2 linked regions of the Tomitella gaofuii genome follow. The protein of the gene in region 1 interacts with the protein of each later gene in a pairwise test. Links are inferred from orthologs where the notes say so. Each region holds a gene or a part of one and is shown on either strand. Other genes may lie near its edges.

Evidence for each region. Proteins that work in one complex are often made in the same cells at the same time.
Region 2: the proteins of eno (region 1) and rpe interact in binary tests that used the Escherichia coli proteins (3 or more experiments, as listed by UniProt). The link is inferred for Tomitella gaofuii from one-to-one orthologs.

The regions. Positions count from the first base shown.
Region 1 is NZ_CP059900.1:1,725,097-1,728,702, reverse strand. What follows is about bases 339-3,273. They hold eno (phosphopyruvate hydratase), read right to left. Parts: upstream 2,485-3,273; coding sequence 1,192-2,484; downstream 339-1,191. Other genes in these bases: H4F70_RS08130 (TetR/AcrR family transcriptional regulator), read left to right, coding at 2,716-3,273; H4F70_RS08140 (septum formation initiator family protein), read right to left, coding at 476-1,192; H4F70_RS08145 (DUF501 domain-containing protein), read right to left, coding at 339-398. In the rest of the region: more of H4F70_RS08145, read right to left, coding at 1-338; more of H4F70_RS08130, read left to right, coding at 3,274-3,495; H4F70_RS08125 (TauD/TfdA dioxygenase family protein), read left to right, coding at 3,492-3,606. UniProt on the Escherichia coli protein: Catalyzes the reversible conversion of 2-phosphoglycerate (2-PG) into phosphoenolpyruvate (PEP). It is essential for the degradation of carbohydrates via glycolysis.
Region 2 is NZ_CP059900.1:2,260,583-2,263,346, forward strand. It holds rpe (ribulose-phosphate 3-epimerase), read right to left. Parts: upstream 1,855-2,764; coding sequence 1,147-1,854; downstream 1-1,146. Other genes in the region: H4F70_RS10590 (riboflavin synthase), read right to left, coding at 1-43; H4F70_RS10605 (RsmB/NOP family class I SAM-dependent RNA methyltransferase), read right to left, coding at 1,963-2,764. UniProt on the Escherichia coli protein: Catalyzes the reversible epimerization of D-ribulose 5-phosphate to D-xylulose 5-phosphate.

The sequences.
Region 1 (3,606 bases):
GCGAGCACGTGCAGGCACTTGACCCGCTCGGGCATGCCGCCCCCGGTGAAGTCGGTGCCGAGGTCCTCGAGCGCGTTGCGCTCGGCCAGGTAGTCCTCGTGCGCGCACCGGTACGCCGCGGCCAGCGCCGGATCCCGCGTGAGCCTGACGCTCATCTCCCGCATGAGCCCGGCCGATTCGAGCCTGCCCACGGCCGCCGTGAGCCGCGGCTCTGTCAGGTAGTACAGCGTGGGGAACGGCGTGCCGTCCGGGAGCCGCGGGGCCGTGCGGACCACTGCGGGCACGCCGTCCGGGCAGCGGTACGCCACGGCCAGCACGCCGCGCGGAATGCGGCCGAGCTGCTCGGCGACGACGGCGAGATCGGCCGCGAGCGCAGGGTCGTTGTCTGGTTCGTTCACCGGTGGATCGCCTCTCCGGTTGCGGTATGTCATTGCTGCCGACCCCTCGCCCGCGCCGGACGCCGGCCGGACGCGCGTCACTCTCCGGGCGGGGGTGCCGGGGCCGGGATCACGTTGGGCACCGGCACGTCGGCGTCGTCCTCGGCGGCATGCGAGATGGAATCCCACACGGACCCGTACCAGGGACGATTCGCGGCCTCGGCCTTGTCGTGCTGGACTTGTGCCTCGACCGGATCCCCCGGCAACTCGACGATGTACGGGGTGCGGCCGGCTTCGACGAATCCCAGCCGGTCGCGCGCCTGGGCGCGGATGTAGTCGGGGTCCTCGAGGAGCTTTTCCTTCTTCTTCAACTCGGCGATCTGCGCCACCAGTTCGGCGTGGTGTGCCGCAGCCTCCGCCGCGTCCTGGCGCTGGGTGAAGTAGGTCCGCACCGGGTTGGCCAGTGCCAGCGCCAGAAAACACACCATGACGATGACGACGACGACGCGGCGCGGAGACATGCCCTGGCCCGAACCCTCCGTCCGCTCGGACATCCGCCGCCAGGCGCTCGAGGCGCGCGCCGTGAGCGGCGCGGACCCGGCGCGCGCCGACGCGCCCGGCCGTACGGCGGTGCCCGGCCGGGTCGACGCCCCCCGGCGCGCCTGCGCCGCCGTGGCGGTGCGCCGGGCCGACGACGACCGCGGGGCCTGCGCGCGGCCGGACGCGCGCGAACGCGAGTCCCGGGTGCGCGCACTGCGCCCCGGTTCCCTGCCGCCCGGGCTGCCCGCCGGCCGCCGCCTGCCCCGCTCCGCCATCAGTTCGCGCTGCCCTCCGCACGGAAGCGCGGGAAGGCGCCGGCACCGGCGTAGCGGCCGGCGTCGCCCAGCGACTCCTCGATGCGCAGAAGCTGGTTGTACTTGGCGACGCGCTCACTGCGCGCGGGCGCGCCCGTCTTGATCTGCCCGCAGTTCAGGGCCACGGCGAGATCGGCGATGGTGGTGTCCTCGGTCTCACCGGAACGGTGGCTCATCATCGTGCGGAACCCGCTGCGGTGGGCGAGGTCGACGGCGTCGTTCGTTTCGGTGAGCGTGCCGATCTGGTTGACCTTGACCAGCAGCGCATTGGCGGCGCCCTTGTCGATGCCGGTGCGCAGGCGCGCCGGGTTGGTGACGAAGAGGTCGTCGCCCACGATCTGGATCTTGTCGCCGATCGCCGCGGTGAGCTCGGCCCACCCGTCCCAGTCGTCCTCGCTGAGCGGGTCCTCGACGGACACCAGCGGATACGAGCCCAGCAGCTCGCGGTAGAACTCCGCCATCTGCGCCGCGGTTTTGGTGGTGCCCTCGAAGGCGTAGCCGGCCTCGGAATGGAATTCGGTGGCGGCCACGTCGAGCGCCAGCGCCACGTCACGGCCCAGCACCAGCCCCGTGGCGGCGACCGCGTCGGAGATGACGTCGAGCGCCTCGCGCGTACCGGCGACGTCCGGCGCGAAGCCGCCCTCGTCGCCCAGCCCCGTCGACAGGCCCTTCTTCTTCAGCACGGCCTTGAGCGAGTGGTAGACCTCGGCACCCCAGCGCAGCGACTCCTTGAAGCTGGGCGCGCCGATGGGCGCCACCATGAACTCCTGCACGTCCACGCCCGTGTCCGCATGCGCGCCGCCGTTGAGGATGTTCATCATCGGCACCGGCAGCACGTGGCCGTTGGGGCCGCCCAGGTAGCGGAAGAGCTCGAGGTCGGACGACTCGGCGCCCGCCTTGGCCACGGCCAGCGAGACGCCGAGCAGCGCGTTGGCGCCCAGGCGCGACTTGTCCGGCGTGCCGTCGGCGTCCAGCAGCGCCTGGTCCACCAGCCGTTGCTCCTCCGCCGGCAGCCCGATGACCGCGGGGGCGAGCTCGCCCAGCACGCCCTCGACCGCCTGCGTGACGCCCTTGCCGCCGTAGCGCTCGCCGCCGTCGCGCAGCTCCACGGCCTCATGCTCACCGGTGGAGGCGCCCGACGGGACGGCGGCGCGCGCGAAGGTCCCGTCGTCGAGGGCCACCTCGACCTCGACCGTGGGGTTGCCACGGGAGTCCAGGATCTCGCGTGCTCCGACCTGTTCGATGACGGCCACGGGCGTACTCCTCAGTCTGTCGGTGTCGTTGTTTGTCGATGTTCATCGATCGGTGTCGTCGGTTGTCGATCGTCGATGTGGCGGTTCCGCGCGGGCCCGCGCAACTCGGGTCAGCTTATCTGCCCCACCGAGCCGCGTCTCGCAGGCACGCGGCGGGATGGGGCAGGCGATCGGAGGTTCCCCGCTGCCCGGCGATTGCCGCATTAAGGACTAATCCTTAATATGTGAGGTGTGACACCGACCAGCGCCACCGCCCGACGCGACTCCCCCGCCCGCGCCGCGATGATCGACGCCGCCGAGCGCATCGTCGCCGAGCGCGGGCTCACGGGCCTCACTCTGCGCGCCGTGCAGGAGGCCGCCGGCCAGTCCAACAAGTCGGCCGCCAATTACCACTTCGGGACCCGCGACGGCCTGGTCGGCGCGGTGTTGGCCGAGCGCATGGACCCCATCGCCGTACACCGCCAGGCCATGCTCGACGCGCTCGACGCCGACCCGCCGACGCACCCCGAGGCGATGCTGCGCGCCCTGGCCGAGGCGTTCGTGGTGCCGCTGGCCCGTCGAGTTCTGCTCGTCCCCGGCTCGGCGTACGCGCGCTTTCTCGCGCAATCGATGGTCTCGCCCGAGCTCGCCGGCCTCATCACCGAACACAGCACCCTGTTCACCGTCGAAGAGACGCGCAGGCGCATGGTCGCGGTGCTCACCGCCGCAGGCACCCGACCCGGCCTCGACGAGGAGACCGCGCGCTGGCGCACCGCCGGCCTGCTGGGGCACGTGGTGGGCGCTCTCGCCGCCGCCGAGGCCGCGGCCGACGGCGCCGTGCACTCCCCCGCGTTCCCGTTCCCCCCGCCGTCGTTCCCCGTCCCCGGCGCCGCGACGTCGCCCGGCCGTGTCACGGCGCGGCTCGTCGACACGTGCCACGGCCTGCTCACCGCGCCCGCCGGTCCGGACACGCTCGACCTGCACTCCCTCGCCCCGCACACCCCACCACCGATCCAGGAGGAACACCGATGACCGCCACCGACGCCCCCGCAGTCCCCACCTCGACCATCTACGGCGACTCCACCACCGACCCGCTGCTCATGTACGGGCCCATCGTGGCCGACCGCCTGCCCGGGGGCGCCG
Region 2 (2,764 bases), 540 kb from region 1 along the record:
CCGCGGTGATCGCACCGACTTCTTCGACGATTCCCGTGAACAATCGCGTGGTCCTCTCGTCCGCCGGCGGTCGGCACGACCGCCGGCACGGCTACTGTCCGGTCACCCGATCGTAGGTCAGCAGCAGGTCGTCGCCGAGCGCCCGCACCGGCCCGCGCAACCGGAACCGGCGGAGATCGGCGATGGTGCGGGCGCCGACGCCCTCGACCGCGGCGCGACCGTCGCCGAGCACGGCCGGCGCCAGATAGTGCTCGATCCGGTCGACGAGCCCGGCTCCCAAGAAGGCCCCCGCGAGCCGCGGCCCGCCCTCGACCTGCACGTCGCAACAGGTGTCGGCGAGCCGCGCGAGCACCGCGGCCGGGTCGTGGCCGGGCACGATCAGCGTGCGCGCGGCGGTGTCGAGGATCCTGCTCCCGGCGGGCACTGGGCGGTCGCCCACCACCACCCGCAGCGGCTGGTGGCCGCGCAGCGAGCCGTCGGGGTGGCGGGCCGTCAGCGCCGGGTCGTCCGCGAGGACGGTGCCGGTGCCGACGAGAATGGCGTCGACCCGGGCGCGCCGCTCGTGCACCTCGGCGCGCGCCGCCTCGCCCGTGATCCAGCGACTGGTGCCGTCGGGCGCGGCGACCCGCCCGTCGATGGTGGCGGCCGTCTTGAGCGTCACCTGCGGCCGGCCGGTGCGCTGCCGGTGCAGCCACGGCCGCAGCGGCCCGGCCTCCACGTCGGCGGCCGACACGCCGCCGACCACCTCGACCCCTGCCCGGCGCAGCGTCTCCGCGCCCCCGGAGGCCTGCGCAGTGGGATCGGCGACCGCGAAGACCACACGCGCGACGCCGGCCTCGATCAGGGCGCGGCTGCACGGGCCGGTGCGCCCGGTGTGGTCGCACGGCTCGAGCGTGACGACGGCGGTGCCGCCGCGCGCCCGCTCCCGCCTGCGCCAGCGCGGCCGCCTCGGCGTGCGGACCGCCGGGCGGGGCCGTGGTCCCGGCCCCGCACACGCGCCCGTCGGCGTCGAACACCAGCGCCCCCACCGCGGGGTTGGGGCTCGTGCGGCCGCCGCCGTCCACGAGAGCTCGATGGCCGCGCGCATCGCCTCGTCGCCGTCCGGCCGCACGTCCGACGGCCACGGCGTGGCCGGTTCCGGCCGGGTCACGGGTGCAGGTGCAGGTGCGGCGATGCGGCCGCCGCCTGCTCGCGCAGTCCGCGGACGGCGGCGGCGGGGTCGTGTGCGCCGTAGACCGCCGAGCCGGCCACGAAGCAGTCCACCCCGGCCTCCGCGGCCTGCTCGATGGTGTCCGCGTTGATGCCGCCGTCGATCTCCACGAGCAGCCGCAGCTCGCCCGCGTCGACCAGCCGGCGGACCGCCCGCGCCTTGTCCAGCACGTCGGGGATGAACGACTGGCCGCCGAAGCCGGGTTCGACGCTCATGACGAGCAGCGTGTCGAACTCGCGCAGCACCTCCAGGTAGGGGTCGATGGGCGTGCCCGGTTTCACTGCGAGGCCCGCCACCGCGCCTGCGGCGCGGATGTCGCGGGCCACGGCCGCCGGGTCGTCCGTCGCCTCCGCGTGGAAGGTGACGTTGTGCGCGCCCGCCTCGGCGTAGGGCGGCGCCCAGCGCGCCGGGTCCTCGATCATCAGGTGGCAGTCCAGGGGGATCTCGGTGGCCTGCAGCAGGCTCTGCACCACGGGCAGCCCGAGCGTGAGGTTGGGCACGAAGTGCGCGTCCATCACGTCCACGTGAAGCCACTCGGCGCCGGAGTCGCCCGCCGCCGGATCGCCCGCGACGATCGCCGCCTCCTCCGCCAGCCGCGCGAAGTCCGCGGACAGGATCGACGGTGCGATCATCGGCTGCCGCACCCGCCGCGACGCCGTACCCTGCCGTGCTGTCTCCGGGCTCTGCCGTGCTGTCTCCGGGCCCGCCGGAACCTGGTTCGCCATGCGGCACATTCTATGGCCGTCGCGTGCTCACTTGCGCAGGGCCGCGACGAACATGCCGTCGGTGCCATGCCGGTGCGGCCACAACTGCACGAACGGGCCGTCGCCGAGCCCCGGCATGGCGCCGGGCACCAGGGTGCGGGCGTCGAGCGCGGTGAGCCCGTGGCGGCGCTGCGCGTCGAGCACGATGCCCGCCGTCTCGGCCAGGTGCGGCGAGCACGTCGAATACACGATGACGCCGCCCGGGCGCACCAGCGCGGCCGCCGCGCCCAGCAGCTCCCGCTGCAGCCGGGTCAGGTCGGTCACGTCCCCGGGACTCTTGCGCCAGCGCGCCTCCGGCCGCCGCCGCAGCGCGCCCAGGCCGGTGCACGGGGCGTCGACGAGGACCCTGTCGTAACCGGGGTCGAGTCCGCTGTCGCGGCCGTCGACGGCGTGCACGGTCACGGGCAGCCCGTCGACGGCCGACCGCACCAGCGCGGCGCGATGCTCGGCCGGTTCGACGGCGTCGACGTGCGCGCCGTCGATGTCCGCGATAGCGCCCAGCAGGGCGGCCTTGCCGCCCGGCCCGGCGCACAGGTCCAGCCACCGCCCGCCGTCGGGACCGTCGAGCGCGGCCAGCGTGGCGGCGCGGGCCACCAGCTGGCTGCCCTCGTCCTGCACGGCCGCGAGCCCGTCACGCACCGGGTCCAGCTCGCCGGGATCCCCGCCGTCGAGGTACACCGCGTACGGCGAGTACAGCCCCTCCTCGCCACCGGTGACGAGCGCGAGCTCCTCGGCGCTGATCGCGCCCGGCCGGGCCACCAGGTGCACGCGGGGGCTGACATTGTCGGCC